Regions from separate parts of the Burkholderia sp. Bp9140 genome, predicted to be linked through region 2. Evidence: riboswitches for the same ligand, from Rfam matches in the RefSeq annotation. Region 2 holds a riboswitch; the other holds the start of a gene.
The links. Region 2 has a riboswitch for cobalamin ahead of cobW (cobalamin biosynthesis protein CobW). Riboswitches for the same ligand answer to the same signal wherever they lie in the genome.

Region 1 (7,832 bases), on a different contig from region 2:
ACCGCCGCGTTGCGCACGAAGATGTCGCTGACGCTCATGCACGGGCTGTCGCGCGTGTCGGCCGTCGTGATCGCGGCGTTCGGCGCGATCCAGTTGATTGCGGGCGTGCGCATCGTCGTCTGGTCCTGACGCGAGCCGCGACATCGACACCCGCGACCGCGGGCGCCGATGCACCGACCGTCCTGGTCAGAACGTATAGCTGACCTTGCCGAACGCGGTGCGGCCGAGCGTGTTGTAGCCGTATGCGGTCATGGTCTGACGGTCGAACAGGTTCGACAGCGACGCCGACACCGTCAGGTGCGCATTGATCCTGTACGACGCGCGCAGGTTCACGGTCAGGGTCGACGGCAGATATGTCGTGTTGGCCGGGTCGTCGAACGTCGTGCCGCCATAGCTCACCGTTGCACCCGTGCTCAGCGCGTGCAGGTGCAGTTCGTCCCACGTGTGGTCGACGTTCACGCTGATGGTCTGGCGCGGCCGGCGGTTGAGCCAGCTGTCGTTGGTCTCGTCCTGCGGATTCAGGATGCCGACCGCGATGCTCACCGGCGTCGAGCGGCCGATCGTGCCCTTGTACGACAGGTCGATGCCGCGGATATGCGCGCGGCCGATGTTCATCGGCGAGAACGTCGCGGGGTTGTACGCGATCAGGTTGCTGACGCGGGTGTCGTAGATCGCGGCGCTGAACGTGCCGTACGCCGTGTTCGCGTCGAGCGCGGCCTCGACCGAATCGCTGCGCTCCGGGCTCAGGTCCGGATTGCCGTAACCGGGGTAGTACAGGTCGTTGAACGTCGGCAGGCGGAACGCATTGCCGTACGACACGCGCGCCGTATAGACCGGCGTGATCGCCCACGACAGCGCGGCGTTGCCGGTGTTCACGGCTTTCCCCGCGATGATCTCGTGACGGCCCGCGACGAACATCGTCACGTTGCCGAGCGTGGCCGACTGATGCAGCGAGAACGCGGAATCGTTGCGCGTCGGCACGCCGTCCGGCACGTCGAGCGGCAGGAACGCCTGTTCGCGCGTGAAGTCGTACGCGATCTTCGTCTCGCCCGACAGCGGCACGCCGAACAGGTGGAAGCCGTGCGCCTGATGCGTCAGCGACGTCGACGCGCTGATGCGCTGCGAGTTGATCTGGTCGGTCGGGATGGCCGGGTCGCTCGCGTACAGGAACTGGCGGTCGTTCGCATAACCGACCGACTGGTCGAACTGCGTGTCGGGCGTGATGTCGAGATGGAACGCGACGCCGGTCGTCAGCTGATGATCGAGCTCGCGGTTCGCAAAGCCGGCGTTGTCGTAGGACAGGTCGGAGCGGTGGTACAGCACGAACGTCGAGATCGACCAGTTGTCGCTCGCATAGCCGAGGCGTGCATCGAGGTCCTGCGCGTGATACGGATTGCGGCCGTCCTCGTGGTACGGCAACACGGGCCGCGTCGCGTCGATGCCGGCCGTGTTGTACGCGTGCAGGCCGAGCGAATAGGTGAGACCGCCGAGCGCGGCGAGCGGCCCGGTCGACGGCACGGTGCCCGACGTGCGCAGCTGCGTGTCGAAGGTCTTGTTCGAGCCGCCGCCGAACGACACGGTCGTCTGGTTCGGCTGGCCGGCGGCGCGGCGCGTGAACAACTGCACGACGCCGCCCATCGCGTTCGCGCCGAATGACGCGGCAGCCGGCCCCGAGATCACTTCGACGCGCTCGAATGCTTCGGTCGGCAGGTCGGCCCACGGCGCGATGCCGGTGGTCGGCGAGCCGATCCGGATGCCGTCGATGAACACCGCGACCTGGCTGGCCGACGAGCCGCGGATGCTGACCGATGCGGACGAGCCGGGGCCGCCGTTCTGCGAGACGGTGACGCCCGGCAGCGTCGCGAGCGCCTGCGTGATGCTCGGGTCGCTCGGCGACAGCCGGTCGAGATCGGCGCGCGTGAGCACCTGCGTCGACGCGTAGCGCTGGTCGAACGATTCGGGCAGGTGCCGCGTGTCGGTCACGGTGATCGTCGGCAGGGCGGTGCCGTCCGCGGGCTGCGACGGCTGCGCGAGCACCGTGTCGCCGGCGGCATGGGCGATCGGGGAGAGCAGCGCCGTGGCGGCGGACGTGGCGAGAAGGTGGCGAAGTTTCATGCGGCAGCGGGCGTGATCGCGCGCGGACGCGCCGCGCATGCCGGCGACGCAGCGGCGCGACGCTTCCGGCGTGGAAGCGGATACGGAAATGATGGACATCTGAAGGGTCCTGAGGTCGGGCCGTCCATGCAACGGGGCGACCGCCAAAGGCGGTGCTGGCGCATCGGGACACCCCGCCCGGTGCGGCTGCTTGGACCTCGGGTCGATGGCAGGTCTCCTGGCTCGCGGGTCGTCATTCGCGCCGGCCTTCCCGGTTTCCCAGTGGCGCGCGGTGGCGCGGATTCGCCGCTTACAGTTGCGGGGGCAGCCGCAGATTCGAGGCACTGCCTCTCCTGCGTTCCCTTTTGATCCCGTTCCCGGGAACCATCAGCGCGCAAGCGTAATGGCGAGCACTCAGGCGCGTCAATTACCGGGGTGCGCAGGGATGCGGAAAAACGTCATTGTCCGGTGAATACTTTCCCAAGCTTTTCTTTTCGAGGCGCCCGAACCGCGTTTCATGTCTGATGAAACGGGATCTCGGCGACGCCGCAATCGTGCCGGAACCGGCTTGGCGCGATGCCCGTCCATCGCACGAACGCCCGCCGAAACGCTTCCTCGCCGCCGAACCCGAGATGCGCGGCGATCCGTGCGACCGGCCAGTCCGACTCGCGCAGGCAGCGCCGCGCGACGTCGGCAAGGCACCGCTCGCGCAACACGTGATAGCCGCTGCCTTCGGCCGTCAGCCGCCGCCGCAACGTCGCTTCGCTGACGCCGAGCCATGTCGCCACCTCGGCAAGCGCGGGCAGCGCCTGCTCGCGTGCGAGCGCCGCATCGAGAAAGCCGCGCACCTGCTGCGCCCATGACACGACGGCCGGCGCCGCATCGATCAGGCGAAACGGAAAATCGACGAGGAACGCGGCGAGCTCGCCCGGCTGGCGGATCACGCGGGCATCGAGCCGCGTCGCGTCGAACGCGAAGCCGTAGCTTTTGCGGCCGACGTCGACCGGCGCGTTGAAGAGCCCGAGCAGCGGCATCGCGTCGTTGCGGCGCGAATGGCCGAGCCAGACTTCGTCCGGCCGCAGCGGCTGCCCGATCAGCCAGCCGAACAGCTGCAGATAGCAGAACAGCCCCGTCAGGTCGACGAGGCACGCGGCCGGGCCGCGCGTGCGGCGCAGCGAATCCATCCGGAACGTCGCACGTCCGTCGCGCACCGCGAGCGACAGCATGCCGGCACGCGGCGTCAGCATCTCGCAGAACTCGGCCGCGCAGCGGATCGCGTCGGCGAGCGTCGCGCAACTGAGCAGGCAGCGGCACATCAGGTCGACTTCCTGCTTGCGCATCGGCGGATGGCCGTCGCCGCGCGCGACCTGCGCCTCGAGCCGTTCGATCGCGTCGCGGTACAGCGCGATGAAATCGCCGGGCGTTGTCGTGCCCGCCGGCGGCACACCGCTGCGCGAGAGCTCGATTCGCAGGCGTGCGTCGAGGCCGGGCAGGACGCGGCCGCGGGGCGGCAACGCACCTTGTCTCATGGGATTCCCGTTCGGAGCGTCGCGACAGGGGGCGGTGGGCGGGGCGACCGGCGGCCGCGAACCGTCGCCACGCAACAATGCAATCGGCGCCGGCCGCCGCCCGCGTTGCACGCAAACGGCATGGCGGGATCGCCTTGGGCCCGGCCGGTCACGCGTCGCCCGGCACGCGGCCGAGCTTCAAGGCGTCGAGTGCGGCCATGCCGTAAATCTGCGCGATCGTATCGTCGACGCGCGGGTTCGCGCGCAGTTCGTGACCGCCGTCGACGGCGAAACTCTGGCCGGTGACCCAACCTGATTCGGGGCCGGCGAGATAACGCACGGCGCGCGCAATGTCGTCGGGCTCGCCGATCGCGCCGAGCGGAATCTGCTCGAGGAAGCGGTCGACGAGCGGGCCGTTGTCGAACATCTGCCTGGTCGACTCCGTACGTGTGAGCCCCGGGCGCACGGCGTTCACGCGGATTTTCGCGCTGGCCAGCTCCTCGGCGGCCACGCGCACGAGTGCCTCCAGCGCGGCCTTCGCCGCGCAATACGCGGACAGCCAGCGGAAGCTCAGTCGCGCCGCATTCGACGAGATGCAGACGATCGTGCCGCCGCCGCTCCGGGCGAGGCGCGGAGCGGCGTGACGAATCGCGAGGAACGCGCTGTGCAGGTTCAGATCGATTTGCGCGCGGAAACTGTCGGCATCGTGCATCAGCAGCGGCTGGAACGACGTGCCGCCGACCGTCGGGACGACGATGTCGAGCCGATTATTCAGCGACCACGCGAGTGTCAGCGCGTCCTGTACGTCGGTTTCGACACACGCGTCGCCGACATGCGTCGCGACACGGCCGTCCGGCGCCGCGTCTGCGAACCGTTGCTGCGCGCGTTCGAGCGCTTCGCGGCATCGGTCCATCAGGACGACCGTCGCGCCGTCCGCGAGCAACGCTTGGGCGCAGGCTGCGCCGATGCCGGTGGCGCCGCCCGTCACGATTGCAGTCCGACCTTCGAGCGGAGGTGTCGAGTCCATTGATTGGCCTTGTTACGGTGGATGTGGGAGCGAATGTTCGCATCGGGCGGAACCCGGCTCATCATCCATACGGACCAGCCCTCGATCAGGGAAAACACGGAATCATGACCGCTAGGTCGATCGGAATCGACGGAGGCCGCCCGGCAGTCGGGTTCGGCCTGCTGCCGGATCACACGGCAATCGGGCCGCGCCGTATTGAACGCGACGCCAGCCGTAGCGTCCAGCCTGCCCCGGCCGATGTGCCGGACCGGTCGGCCAATGGCATCGCCTCGTCGCGGGCTGACGGGCAAGCCGGATGTCGGCTGCCCGATCGGCTTGCCGAATGGCTGTTGGCGACAGCAGGACGGCTCCGTCCGATCGGCAGTGGCCCGCGTGCGGCGCATTGCGCGGAAATCGCCCGTGACGCGGTTTCGATGAATCCGCCGTTTTGAGCGACGCGACAGGAACGCGTGAGCGATCCGGTAGCGGTCCGTTCGTGCCCGTCACGCCAGAATGGTATTCACGACGGCCGCGTGCGGCCTCGTCGGAACGACGTTGGCGAAGACGCCGCGCCGACCTTCGGTCCTGCATGAGCAACGAACGACCATGGACGATACCTGAATGATCCAGATCCTAGACGAAATCACACTCGCGCCCGAGCGCATCCCGGACGTGCTCGCCCTGCTGCGAGATCGCTACCTGCCGGGCCATGCGGCCCGCGGCCTGACGGCGACGGGGCGCTGGGTGTCGCCGCCCGTCGCGGTACCGGGGCACGCGAGCACGCTGTGGTTGATGTGGCAGGTGGCCGGCGTGCCGGATTATTACCGGATGCGGATGACGGCGGACGCCGATGTCATCTCGTTCTGGGCCGGCGTCGATGCGATCTGCGATACGCGCCGGCGCCACGTGTTGACCGACGCCAACGCGTCGCTGCCGTCTCCGGTGGAGGTTGACCATGCGGCATGAAACCGCTCAGGTTTATGTGAGCACGGCGACCGATTCGGACGCATTCGAAAACGCGCTGCTGGCGCAGGCAAGCGCGCTTCCCGGCCGGCACCGCGTCGCGCTTTCGCGAAACCTCCAGGGCAGTTGGGGCGCAGGGGATTACACGCTCGATCTGCTGACCGACGAGGCGGGCGATGCCGGCAAGACCCTCGACGGTCTTGCGCGGGTGCCGGGTATCGAGCGCCTCGACGCGGCCGTGTGCGGACACGTCGTCGGTAGCGGTACGCGCGCGCCGAATTTGAGCGGCGGAGTCTGGCGCACGCTGATGCTCCATGTTCGTGATGAGGCCGGAGCGATACGGACTTCAGCGCTCGAGCAAGATCTGTTGATGATGCCGGCCTTCATCCCGTCGATCCGCAACTGGCGCCTCACGCGAATCGCGGCGCCGGGCGCATGGACGCATGTATGGCAACAGGAATTCGCGCATGTCGACGATCTGCTCGGCGAATACCTGATGCACCCGTATCACTGGGGCTGGGTCGACCGCTGGTTCGACGTCGAAAGCCCCGACTGGACGGTCGATGCGATCTCGCATGCGTTCTGTCCGCTCGCGTCCAGCCTGCTGGCCGGTACGCCAATCCCGATTCAGGAGACAAGAAGATGCGAGCGCTCGTGATCGACCGCGTCGGCCATTCCGACGTGCTGCGGCTGGCCGACGTTCCCGCACCGAAGCCGGGCCCCGGCGACGTGCTGATCCGCGTCGCCTGCGCGGGTGTCAATCCCGCCGACTGGAAATGCCGCGAAGGCTACCTCGGCGCGTTCATGCAGTACACGTTTCCGTTCGTGATCGGTTTCGATGCGGCGGGCGTCGTCGAAGCGGTCGGCGCAGGCGTCGATGGTTTCGCGCCCGGCATGCGCGTGTTCGCGCAGACCGACGTCGGCGCGGGGCGCTGGGGCGCGTATGCGGAATTCGTCGCGGTGCGTCACGACTCGGTCGTGCGTCTGCCCGATTCAGTCAGCTTCGCAGAAGCGGCCGCCACGCCGACGCCCGCGCTGGCTGCGTGGGCCGGCCTGTTCGACGACGGCGGGCTGCGTGCGGGGCAGACCGTGCTCGTGCACGGCGGCGCGGGCGCGGTCGGCACGTTCGCGATCCAGCTCGCCGCACAGGCCGGCGCGCGCGTCGCGGCGACGTGTTCGGCGCGCAACCGCGACACGGTCGAATCGTTGGGTGCGGACGCCAGCATCGACTATCGCGCGCAGGACATCGCCGCAGCGGTGCGCGCATGGGCGCCGGGCGGTGTCGACCTCGTGCTCGATGCGGTCGGCGGTGAAACGCTGCCCAACCCGCTCGACCTGCTCGCGCCGGGCGGCACGCTCGTCAACATCATGACGCTCGCGGCCGGCGATGCGGAGCGGCTTGCCGCGACGGCCGGCGAAGCCGCGCGGCGAGGCGTGCGCACCGCGATGACGTACAGCCGGATGCCGAGCGGCAACATGCTCGCATCGATCGCCGAACGGCTCGGCCGGCGCGCGTTGCGCGTGCCGCGCTTCGACCGTTTCCCGCTCGAACAGGCGGCGCGCGCACTCGATCTCGTTCAAACGGGCGAGGCGAAAACCAAGCTCGTGCTGCACGTTGCGGATATCGCGGGCTGAACGGCCCGAACTCAAATATCAATGGAGACATGATGACCGACACCCGAACCCGGATCCTGGCCGGCAAATGCGCGCTCGTGACCGGCGCGAGCCGCGGCATCGGCCGCGCGATCGCGCAGCGCCTCGCGTCCGAAGGCGCGACCGTCGTCGTGACGGCGCGCAGCCTCACGCAATCGGCGACGACCGCCGGCACGCTTGCCGACACGGTCGCGCTGATCGAACAGGCCGGCGGCCGAGCGATCGCGCTCGCGGCCGACCTGTCGAACCCGGCCGAGCGCGATGCGCTCGTCGCGCGCGCGGCCCAGGCGGCCGGCGGCCTCGACATCCTCGTGAACAATGCGGGCGTGGCCGACTACGCATGTGTCGACGCGATGCCGATGGCGATGTTCGACACGACGATCGAGCACTATCTGCGCATCCCGTTCGCGCTGAGCCAGGCCGCGATTCCGCTGATGCGCGCGCGCGGCGCCGGCTGGATCGTGAACGTCGGCTCGGTCACCGCGCTCGCGCCGCTGCGGCCGTTCGACGATTTCTCGCGCGCCGGCGGCGCGACCGTCTATGCGGCGGCCAAGGCCGCGCTGTCGCGCTTTACGCAAGGGCTCGCGGCCGAGCTCGAAGCCGACGGC
Region 2 (7,832 bases):
GTCGCCGAGTCCGCGCTGCGCAGCCGCGTGACGCACTCGAAACGCGTCCGGATCGAGATCGAACGCGAGGCGCGCCTTCACGATCTGTTCGCGCCGTGCGGCGTCGAAGCAGTTCTCGAGCTCGACCATCAGCCCGAAGCGGTCGAGCAGTTGCGGGCGCAGTTCGCCCTCCTCGGGATTCATCGTGCCGACCAGCACGAAGCGCGCGTCGTGCGCGTGCGACACGCCATCGCGCTCGACCACGTTCACGCCGCTCGCGGCGACGTCGAGCAGCGTATCGACGAGCCCGTCGGCGAGCAGGTTCACTTCGTCGACGTACAGCACGCCGCGATGCGCGCGCGAGAGCAGGCCCGGCCGGAAGCGCACGCCGTTTTCAGCAAGCGCATGCGCGAGATCGAGCGTGCCCGTGACCTGTTCGTCGCTTGCCGACAGCGGCAGCGTGACGAATTCGCCTTCGGGCAGCAATTCCGCCAGCGCGCGCGCCGCGGTCGATTTCGCGGTGCCGCGCGGCCCGCTGACGAGCACGCCGCCGAGCGACGGGTCGATCGCCGCGAGCAGCAGCGCCTGCTGCAGCGGTTGCTGCGCGACCAGCGCCGCGAACGGGAACACCGCGCGTGCACGGTGCGTCGTCGGATCGGTCATCGCCGTCCCCCTTCCTGGAGTTGTTCGCTGTCGAGCCAGACCGCTTCGATCCGCTCGCGATAGTCGCCCGGCTGCTGCCACAGCCCGCGCTGCATCGCTTCGACGAAGCGTTCGCAGATGCCGTGCAGCGCCTTCGGGTTGTGTCGTTCGAGGAACGCGCGCGTGTCGTCGTCGAACAGGTACGCGTCGGCGACGAGCGCGTACTGGTGGTCCGACAGCACGCGCGCGGTCGCGTCATAGCCGTACAGGTAGTCGACGGTCGCGGCCATTTCGGCCGCGCCCTTGTAGCCGTGACGCTTCACGCCGTCGAGCCATTTCGGGTTGACGACGCGCGATCGGATCACGCGCGCGATCTCCTCGCGCAGCGTGCGCATCTTCGGCGCGACCGGGTTCGCGTGGTCGCCGTGGTAGATGCTCGGCTGTTGCCCGGACAGGTGCCGCACGGCCGCCGTCATCCCGCCCTGGAACTGGTAGTAGTCGTTCGAGTCGAGGATGTCGTGTTCGCGGCTGTCCTGGTTCTGCACGACGACGTCGATCGCCGCGAGCCGCTCGCCGAACACGTCGGGCGCGGCGTCGCCCGCGCTGTTCTGCGCGTACGCATGGCCGCCCCACCGGCGGTATGCGTCGGCAAGCTCGGCGTCGCTCTGCCAGCGGCGCTGGTCGATCAGGTCCTGCAGGCCCGCGCCGTAGCTGCCCGGCCGCGCGCCGAACACGCGCCAGCCGGCCCGACGCCGCGCTTCGTCGGGCGCCACGCCCTGCTCGATCCATTTCGCGCGTTCGCGCTCGATGCGTGCGCGGATCGGGTTCAGTTCCTCCGGCTCGTCGAGGGCGGCAACGGCCTGCACGGCCGCGTCGAACAGGTGCATCAGGTTCGGGAACGCGTCGCGGAAGAAGCCCGACACGCGCAGCGTCACGTCGATGCGCGGCCGGTCGAAGATCTCGATCGGCAGGATCTCGAAGTCGGTCACGCGATGACTGCCGTGCGCCCATTTCGGCCGCACGCCGATGAGCGCGAACGCCTGCGCGATATCGTCGCCGCCGGTGCGCATCGTGGCCGTCCCCCACACCGACAGCCCGATCGCGCGCGGATAGTCGCCATGATCCTGCAGATGGCGTTCGATCAGCTGCTGCGCGGATTTCAGCCCGAGCGACCACGCGGCCTGCGTCGGCACCGCGCGCGTATCGACCGAATAGAAGTTGCGTCCCGTCGGCAGCACGTCTGGACGGCCGCGCGACGGCGAGCCGCTCGGCCCCGGCGGCACGAAACGGCCGTCGAGTCCGCGCAGCAGCTGGCGCAGTTCCTCGCCGCCGCACGCGTCGAGCGCGGGCATCAGCGTCGCGCGCACGCGTTCGATCACCGCGAGCGTGTGCGGCCAGTCGCCGGGTGGCTGGGTGTCGATGCCTGGATCGACCGAGGCATCTGCGCACAGCCCGTCCAGCCACTGCTGCGCAAGCCGTTCGAGCCGCTCGCGCGTATCGCCCGCATGGCGCCACGGCGACGCGTCGAGCGCCTGCAGCGCGGCGGGCCGCGGGCCCGTCCACGGCGCGGCCCAGTCGGCCGCGAGCGGATCGAAATCGTCGCCGAGCGCGAGATCGCGCGCGAGCGCGGCGATCAGTCCCGCGCGCTCGCCCTTGCCGTCGCCGACCGGAAAGCGTGCGAGCGCGAGCAGCGTATCGCGCCGCTGACGATCGGCCGGCGACGCGCCGAACACGTGCAGCCCGTCGCGAATCTGCGCTTCCTTCAGTTCGCACAGCCACGCGTCGACGCGCGTCAGCAGCGCATCCTCGTCGCCCGTATCGCGCGGCGGCGACACGCTCAGCTCGTCATGCAGCCGGTGTTCGGCGATCGTCGCGAGGATCGTCTTGCGCAGCAGTTTCGCGCGCCGCGCATCGACCATCAGTGCTTCGTAGTACTCGTCGACCTGCCGTTCGAGATCCTGCAGCGGGCCGTAGTTTTCCGCGCGCGTGAGCGGCGGCATCAGGTGATCGACGATCACCGCCTGCGCGCGGCGTTTCGCCTGGCTGCCCTCGCCCGGATCGTTGACGATGAACGGATACAGGTGCGGCAGCGGCCCGAGCGTCAGGTCGGGCCAGCACGCGTCGGACAGCGCGACGCTCTTGCCCGGCAGCCATTCGAGGTTGCCGTGCTTGCCGAGGTGGATGACCGCGTCGATGCCGAACGCGTCGCGCAGCCAGAAATAGAACGCGAGGTACGCGTGCGGCGGCACGAGGTCCGCGTCGTGGTAGCTCGCATAGTCGTTCTCGTCGCGCGATCGCGACGGCTGGATGCCGACGAACACGTTGCCTGCGCGCCAGCCGGCGATCGTGAAGCGCCCCTGCCGCAGCGTCGGGTCCGCTTCAGGCGCGCCCCAGCGTGCGCTCAGCGCGTCGCGCACGGCGGCCGGCAGCCGCGCGAAATGCGCGACGTAGTCGGCCAGCGCGAAACTCTGGAACGCGGGGCGCAGTGCGCGCACGGCCGGGTCGTTGGTCACGCCTTCGGTGAGCCGCGCGATCAGCGCGTCGCCGTCGTCGGGCAGGTCGGCCACGGCATAGCCCGCATCGCGCAGCGCCGCCAGCACGCGCAGTGCGGACGCCGGCGTATCGAGCCCGACGCCGTTGCCGATCCGCCCTTCGCTTTGCGGGTAGTTCGCGAGGATCAGCGCGATGCGCTTGTCGGCATTGTCGAGCGTGCGCAGCCGGCACCAGCCGCGCGCGAGCGCCGCGACGAACGCGATCCGTTCGGCGTCCGGCTGGTAGCGCACGACGTCGACTTCGGTGTGCGGACAACGATATGCCAGCCCCTTGAAGCTCACCGCACGCGTGACGATGCGGCCGTCGACTTCAGGCAATGCGATGTGCATCGCGATGTCGCGCGCGTGCAGGCCCTGGTTGTCGGCCACCCATGCGTCGCGGTTGCCGCCGGACAGGATCACCTGCAGCACGGGCGCATCGCCGGCGAGCACGTCGGGCTCGGGACTGTCGATCGCGCCGGCCGCGAAGGCCGTGGTGTTCAGCACGAGCGCGACGCCGTGCGTGTCGCAGAGCTGGGTGATGACCTCGCGGCTCACCGCGTCCTTCAGCGACGTGACCGCGATCGGCAGCGGATTGAGCCCTTCGCGCACGAGCGCATCGGCCAGCGCGTCGAACACGGCCGTGTTCGCGGCCTGCCAGTGCGCGCGATAGAACAGGATCGCGACGACGGGCGCACCAGGCGTCCAGCGCGCCCGCCAGTCGTCGACGCTCGCCGGGTCGCGCGCCGGGTGATACAGCGCGGCGGCCGGCAGCGGGCGCGGCTGCTCGGGTTCGTCGCCGAAGCCGAGCGTATGGAATGCGATGCTGCGCAGCAACGCTTCGGCGTTGTGCATCCCGCCTTCGCGCAGGTAGCGCCACCACAGCCGGCACAGGTCGGGCGCGACCGTGCTCTTCGCGACGAGGTTCGGGTCTTCCTGCAGGTCGCCCGAGAACATCGCGAGCCGTTGCCTGCGCTTCGATGCGAGCGACACGGCCTGCTCGATCCCGTACGGCCAGTACGCCTCGCCGCCCAGATGGTCGATCACGACCGTCTTCGCATGACGCAGCACGTCGTCGACATAGAAATCGACCGACGCCGGCTGCCGCAGGAACGTGACGTTCGCGAGCCGCACGCTCGGGAAGCCGGGCGGCAGCTTCGGCACGATGCTGGCCAGCAGCGACAGCGTCGTGTCGGCCGAGCTCAGGATCACGATGTCGGCCGGCTGCTGGTCGATCCGGACGACGCCCTGCGTATCGTCGACGAAGCCGCCCGGCGTGGTGCGCAACAGATGCATCGCGCGTTACGCCTGCTGCATTTCGGCCGCGCACGCGGCATCGAACGCGCGCTGCAGCGCGGCCGCGTCGAGATCCTCGCCGATCAGCACGAAGCGGCTCGCGCGCGGCTCGCCGTCCTGCCAGCGGCGGTCGAAATAGCTGTCGAAGCGGCGGCCGACGCCCTGGATCACGAGCCGCATCGGCGCCTCGGGCAGCGCCGCGAAGCCTTTCGCGCGATAGATCGTGTGCGTCTCGACGACACGCTGCAGCGCGGCCATCGTCGCGTCGCGCGAGCCCGCATCGCCCGCCACCACCACCGAATCGAACTCGTCGTGATGGTGGTCGTGATCGCCGTCGTCGGCCGAGCCGTGATGGTCGTGCCGCAGGTGGATCGTTTCCTCCGACGCCGACTCGAGCCCGAGCAGCATCGCGAGGTCCAGTTCGCCGCGCGTCGCGCGCACGATCTTCACCTGCGGGGGAATTTCCTCGCGGATCGCGGCTTCGATCTCGGCGAACTGCGCATCGGCGACGAGGTCGGCCTTGTTCACGATCACGAGATCGGCGGACGACAGCTGGTCGGCGAACAGTTCGTGCAGCGGCGATTCGTGGTCGAGGTTCGGATCGGCGCGACGCTGCGCGTCGACGGCCTGCGGGTTCTCGGCGAACTGGCCGCTCGCGGCAGCCGGGCCGTCGACGACGGTCACGACCGCGTCGACCGTGAAGCTGTTGCGGATCGTCGGCCAGTTGAAGGCCTGCACGAGCGGCTTCGGCAGCGCGAGGCCGGACGTCTCGATCAGCACGTGATCGATGTCGGCGCGGCGCTCGACGAGCGCTTCCATCACCGGATAGAACTCCTCCTGCACGGTGCAGCACAGGCAGCCGTTCGCGAGTTCGTACAGCTGGCCCGACGCTTCGCCCTGCGCGCCCTCCGTATCCTCGCAGCCGATGCCGCAGCCCTTGAGGATTTCGCCGTCGATGCCGAGCTCGCCGAATTCGTTGACGATCACCGCGATGCGGCGGCCTTCGGCATGCTGCAGGATGTGGCGCATCAGCGTGGTCTTGCCGCTGCCGAGAAAGCCCGTGACGATCGTGACGGGAAGCTTGCGTAGGGTCATGGTAGGTCCTGTGGCGAAAATGGAATCAGGCCGGGATCGTCGCGTCGAATGCGGCGCGGCATGTCATCTGGCGGATCGCGGGGATGTCGCGGCTCGGTCCGGACGGACGGCTGCGCAACGGACGGCACGACGAATCGGACATGACGCTTCCTTGCGAACGGTCGACATGGTGAATGCCAACACGGCCGCCGGCCCTGCCCGCGCCGCCTGCCGTTCTCCGTTCGGGTCCGCGCACGTGCATGCGACGGACGGATCGGCGGAGAAAGCGGGAAACGCTCGGGCGTCGGGCGTGCTGCGGCCGTGGACGATGCGCCGCCTCCCCGCGGCGCTGAACCCCAACGTTTCGGCCGGTATCCGGGCTGACGAACACGCCGCTTCGCCTTCCCGGATGCACGGCATCCAGTGGCAGTCGTCCGCATGCGGCGGGCATGCGGCGAAGCGGCGCTGCGTGGCGCTTGCGCGCGACGCGTTCGCTTACCGTTGCGGGGGCAGCACAGGTTGGCTCGACTGCGGCGCAGGCGGGCTCCCTGTTTCCCGTTTAACTGCGCGCGCCGGAGGAGCGCGCGCGAGCACCAAAACGCGTGCGAGTGTAGGCGGCGGTGCCGGGAGCGTCAAGGCGGAACGAGCTGCCGCGGGGTGTTCGGCATGGCCGCGGCGCCGCATCCGGGGCCACATCCGGCGCCCGCGCGGCGGGTTCGCGCGGGCCGGCCGCTGTGCTATCGTATGCGCCGCGTTCGGTGCTCGCGTGCGCATTCCGCGCACGCAGTTAAACGGGAAACAGGAGGCGGAAGTCCGGCCGGCCTGTGCTGTCCCCGCAACGGTACGCCGCCCGCGCGCCGCGGTTCCCCCGCACGCGCCCAGGCCGCCCGCGATGCCACTGCCCTTCAGCGGGCGGGAAGGCTGCGGCCTGGCAAGCGGCCAGCCCGGATACCGGCCGACGCAAGGGGCGAGCCCGATGCTCGCCGAACGCCCGATCCGCGGGGGACGGATGGGATGCGCATTCCGCCCGCGCTTGCGCGGGCTTCGCTCGATCCGTCATGCATTGCCTGTCCGCCGGCCGCCGATGTGCCGCTCGCTGTCCCCTTTCCACTGCCACGACACGGTGCGCGCCGTGCCGCGTCCGATGAGCCGCGCATGGCTCGTCGGCGCCGGCCCCGGCGACGCCGATCTGCTGACGCTGAAGGCCGTGCGCGCGATCGCCGCGGCCGACGTGCTGCTCGTCGACGATCTCGTGAACCCCGACGTATTGCGCCACGCGCGTGCCGACGCACGCATCGAGCACGTCGGCAAGCGCGGCGGCCATGCCTCGACGCCGCAGGAAACGATCGTCGCCGCGATGCTCGCGCATCTGCGCGCGGGCCGCAGCGTCGCGCGGCTCAAGGGTGGCGATCCGTTCGTGTTCGGCCGCGGCGGCGAGGAACTGCTCGCGCTCGGCGCGGCCGGTTTTCCGGTCGAGGTCGTCAACGGCATCACGGCCGGTATCGCCGCGCCGGCCGCGCTCGGCATTCCGGTCACGCATCGCGGCGACGCGCAGGGCGTGATCTTCGTCACGGGCCACGGCGCGGGCGCGGACGAACCCGACTGGCGCGCGCTCGCCGCGACGCGGATGACGATCGTGATCTACATGGGCATTCGCCGGCTCGACGCGATCGCGGCCGCACTGCGTCACGGCGGCCTGGCCGGCGACACGCCGTGCGCGGCGATCGAGAACGCCACGCGTGACGGCCAGCGCCACGTGCTCGCGACGCTCGACACGATCGTCGAACGGGTGGGCGCAACCGGCATCGGTTCACCGGCGATCGTCGTGATCGGCCGCGTCGCGGCGCTCGCCGGCGATCCCGCGGTGCGCGCGGCGCTCGGCGGCCGCGCATGATGCGCGTCGCGCTCGGCGTCGGTTTCCGCACGGGCGTGACGGCCGCGCAACTCGATGCCGCGATCCGCGCGGCGCTGGCATGCTACCCGGACACCGAGCCGGCCGTCGTCGCCACGCTCGCCGACAAGGCGCGTGCCCGGCCGCTGCGCACGCTGTGCGCACGGCGCGGCTGGCCGCTCGTCGCGTTCGACGCGGCGCAGCTCGCGCATTGCCCCGAACCGGCGTTGAGCGGCCCGTCGGCCGCCGCGCTCGCGCGTTTCGGCGTCGCGGGCGTGGCCGAGCCGTGCGCGCAGCTCGCGGCGCCGCATGGCCGGCTGCTCGGCCCCAAATCCATCCGGGACGGCGTGACGGTCGCGCTCGCCGGCCCGCTCTGAACCCTTTGTTTCGCTTTCGACAGGACGATTCCCGATGAAGAC

Region 1: another riboswitch for cobalamin. It lies ahead of DIE21_RS03725 (TonB-dependent receptor domain-containing protein); the one in region 2 lies ahead of cobW (cobalamin biosynthesis protein CobW).

The regions. Positions count from the first base shown of each region.
Region 1 is NZ_QTPQ01000003.1:110,584-118,415, reverse strand. Features, by position in the region: gene DIE21_RS03730 (LysE family translocator) at 1-129, shown strand, start outside; gene DIE21_RS03725 (TonB-dependent receptor domain-containing protein) at 187-2,115, opposite strand; cobalamin riboswitch at 2,305-2,498, opposite strand; gene DIE21_RS03720 (AraC family transcriptional regulator) at 2,610-3,623, opposite strand; gene DIE21_RS03715 (SDR family NAD(P)-dependent oxidoreductase) at 3,772-4,629, opposite strand; gene DIE21_RS03710 (hypothetical protein) at 4,734-5,060, shown strand; gene DIE21_RS03705 (hypothetical protein) at 5,230-5,574, shown strand; gene DIE21_RS03700 (Dabb family protein) at 5,564-6,229, shown strand; gene DIE21_RS03695 (NADP-dependent oxidoreductase) at 6,214-7,206, shown strand; gene DIE21_RS03690 (SDR family NAD(P)-dependent oxidoreductase) at 7,239-7,832, shown strand, end outside.
Region 2 is NZ_QTPQ01000009.1:120,210-128,041, reverse strand. Features, by position in the region: gene DIE21_RS10115 (ATP-binding protein) at 1-642, opposite strand, end outside; gene cobN (cobaltochelatase subunit CobN) at 639-4,448, opposite strand; gene cobW (cobalamin biosynthesis protein CobW) at 4,455-5,543, opposite strand; cobalamin riboswitch at 5,871-6,135, opposite strand; cobalamin riboswitch at 6,262-6,497, shown strand; gene cobA (uroporphyrinogen-III C-methyltransferase) at 6,607-7,416, shown strand; gene DIE21_RS10095 (cobalamin biosynthesis protein) at 7,413-7,790, shown strand; gene cobO (cob(I)yrinic acid a,c-diamide adenosyltransferase) at 7,825-7,832, shown strand, end outside.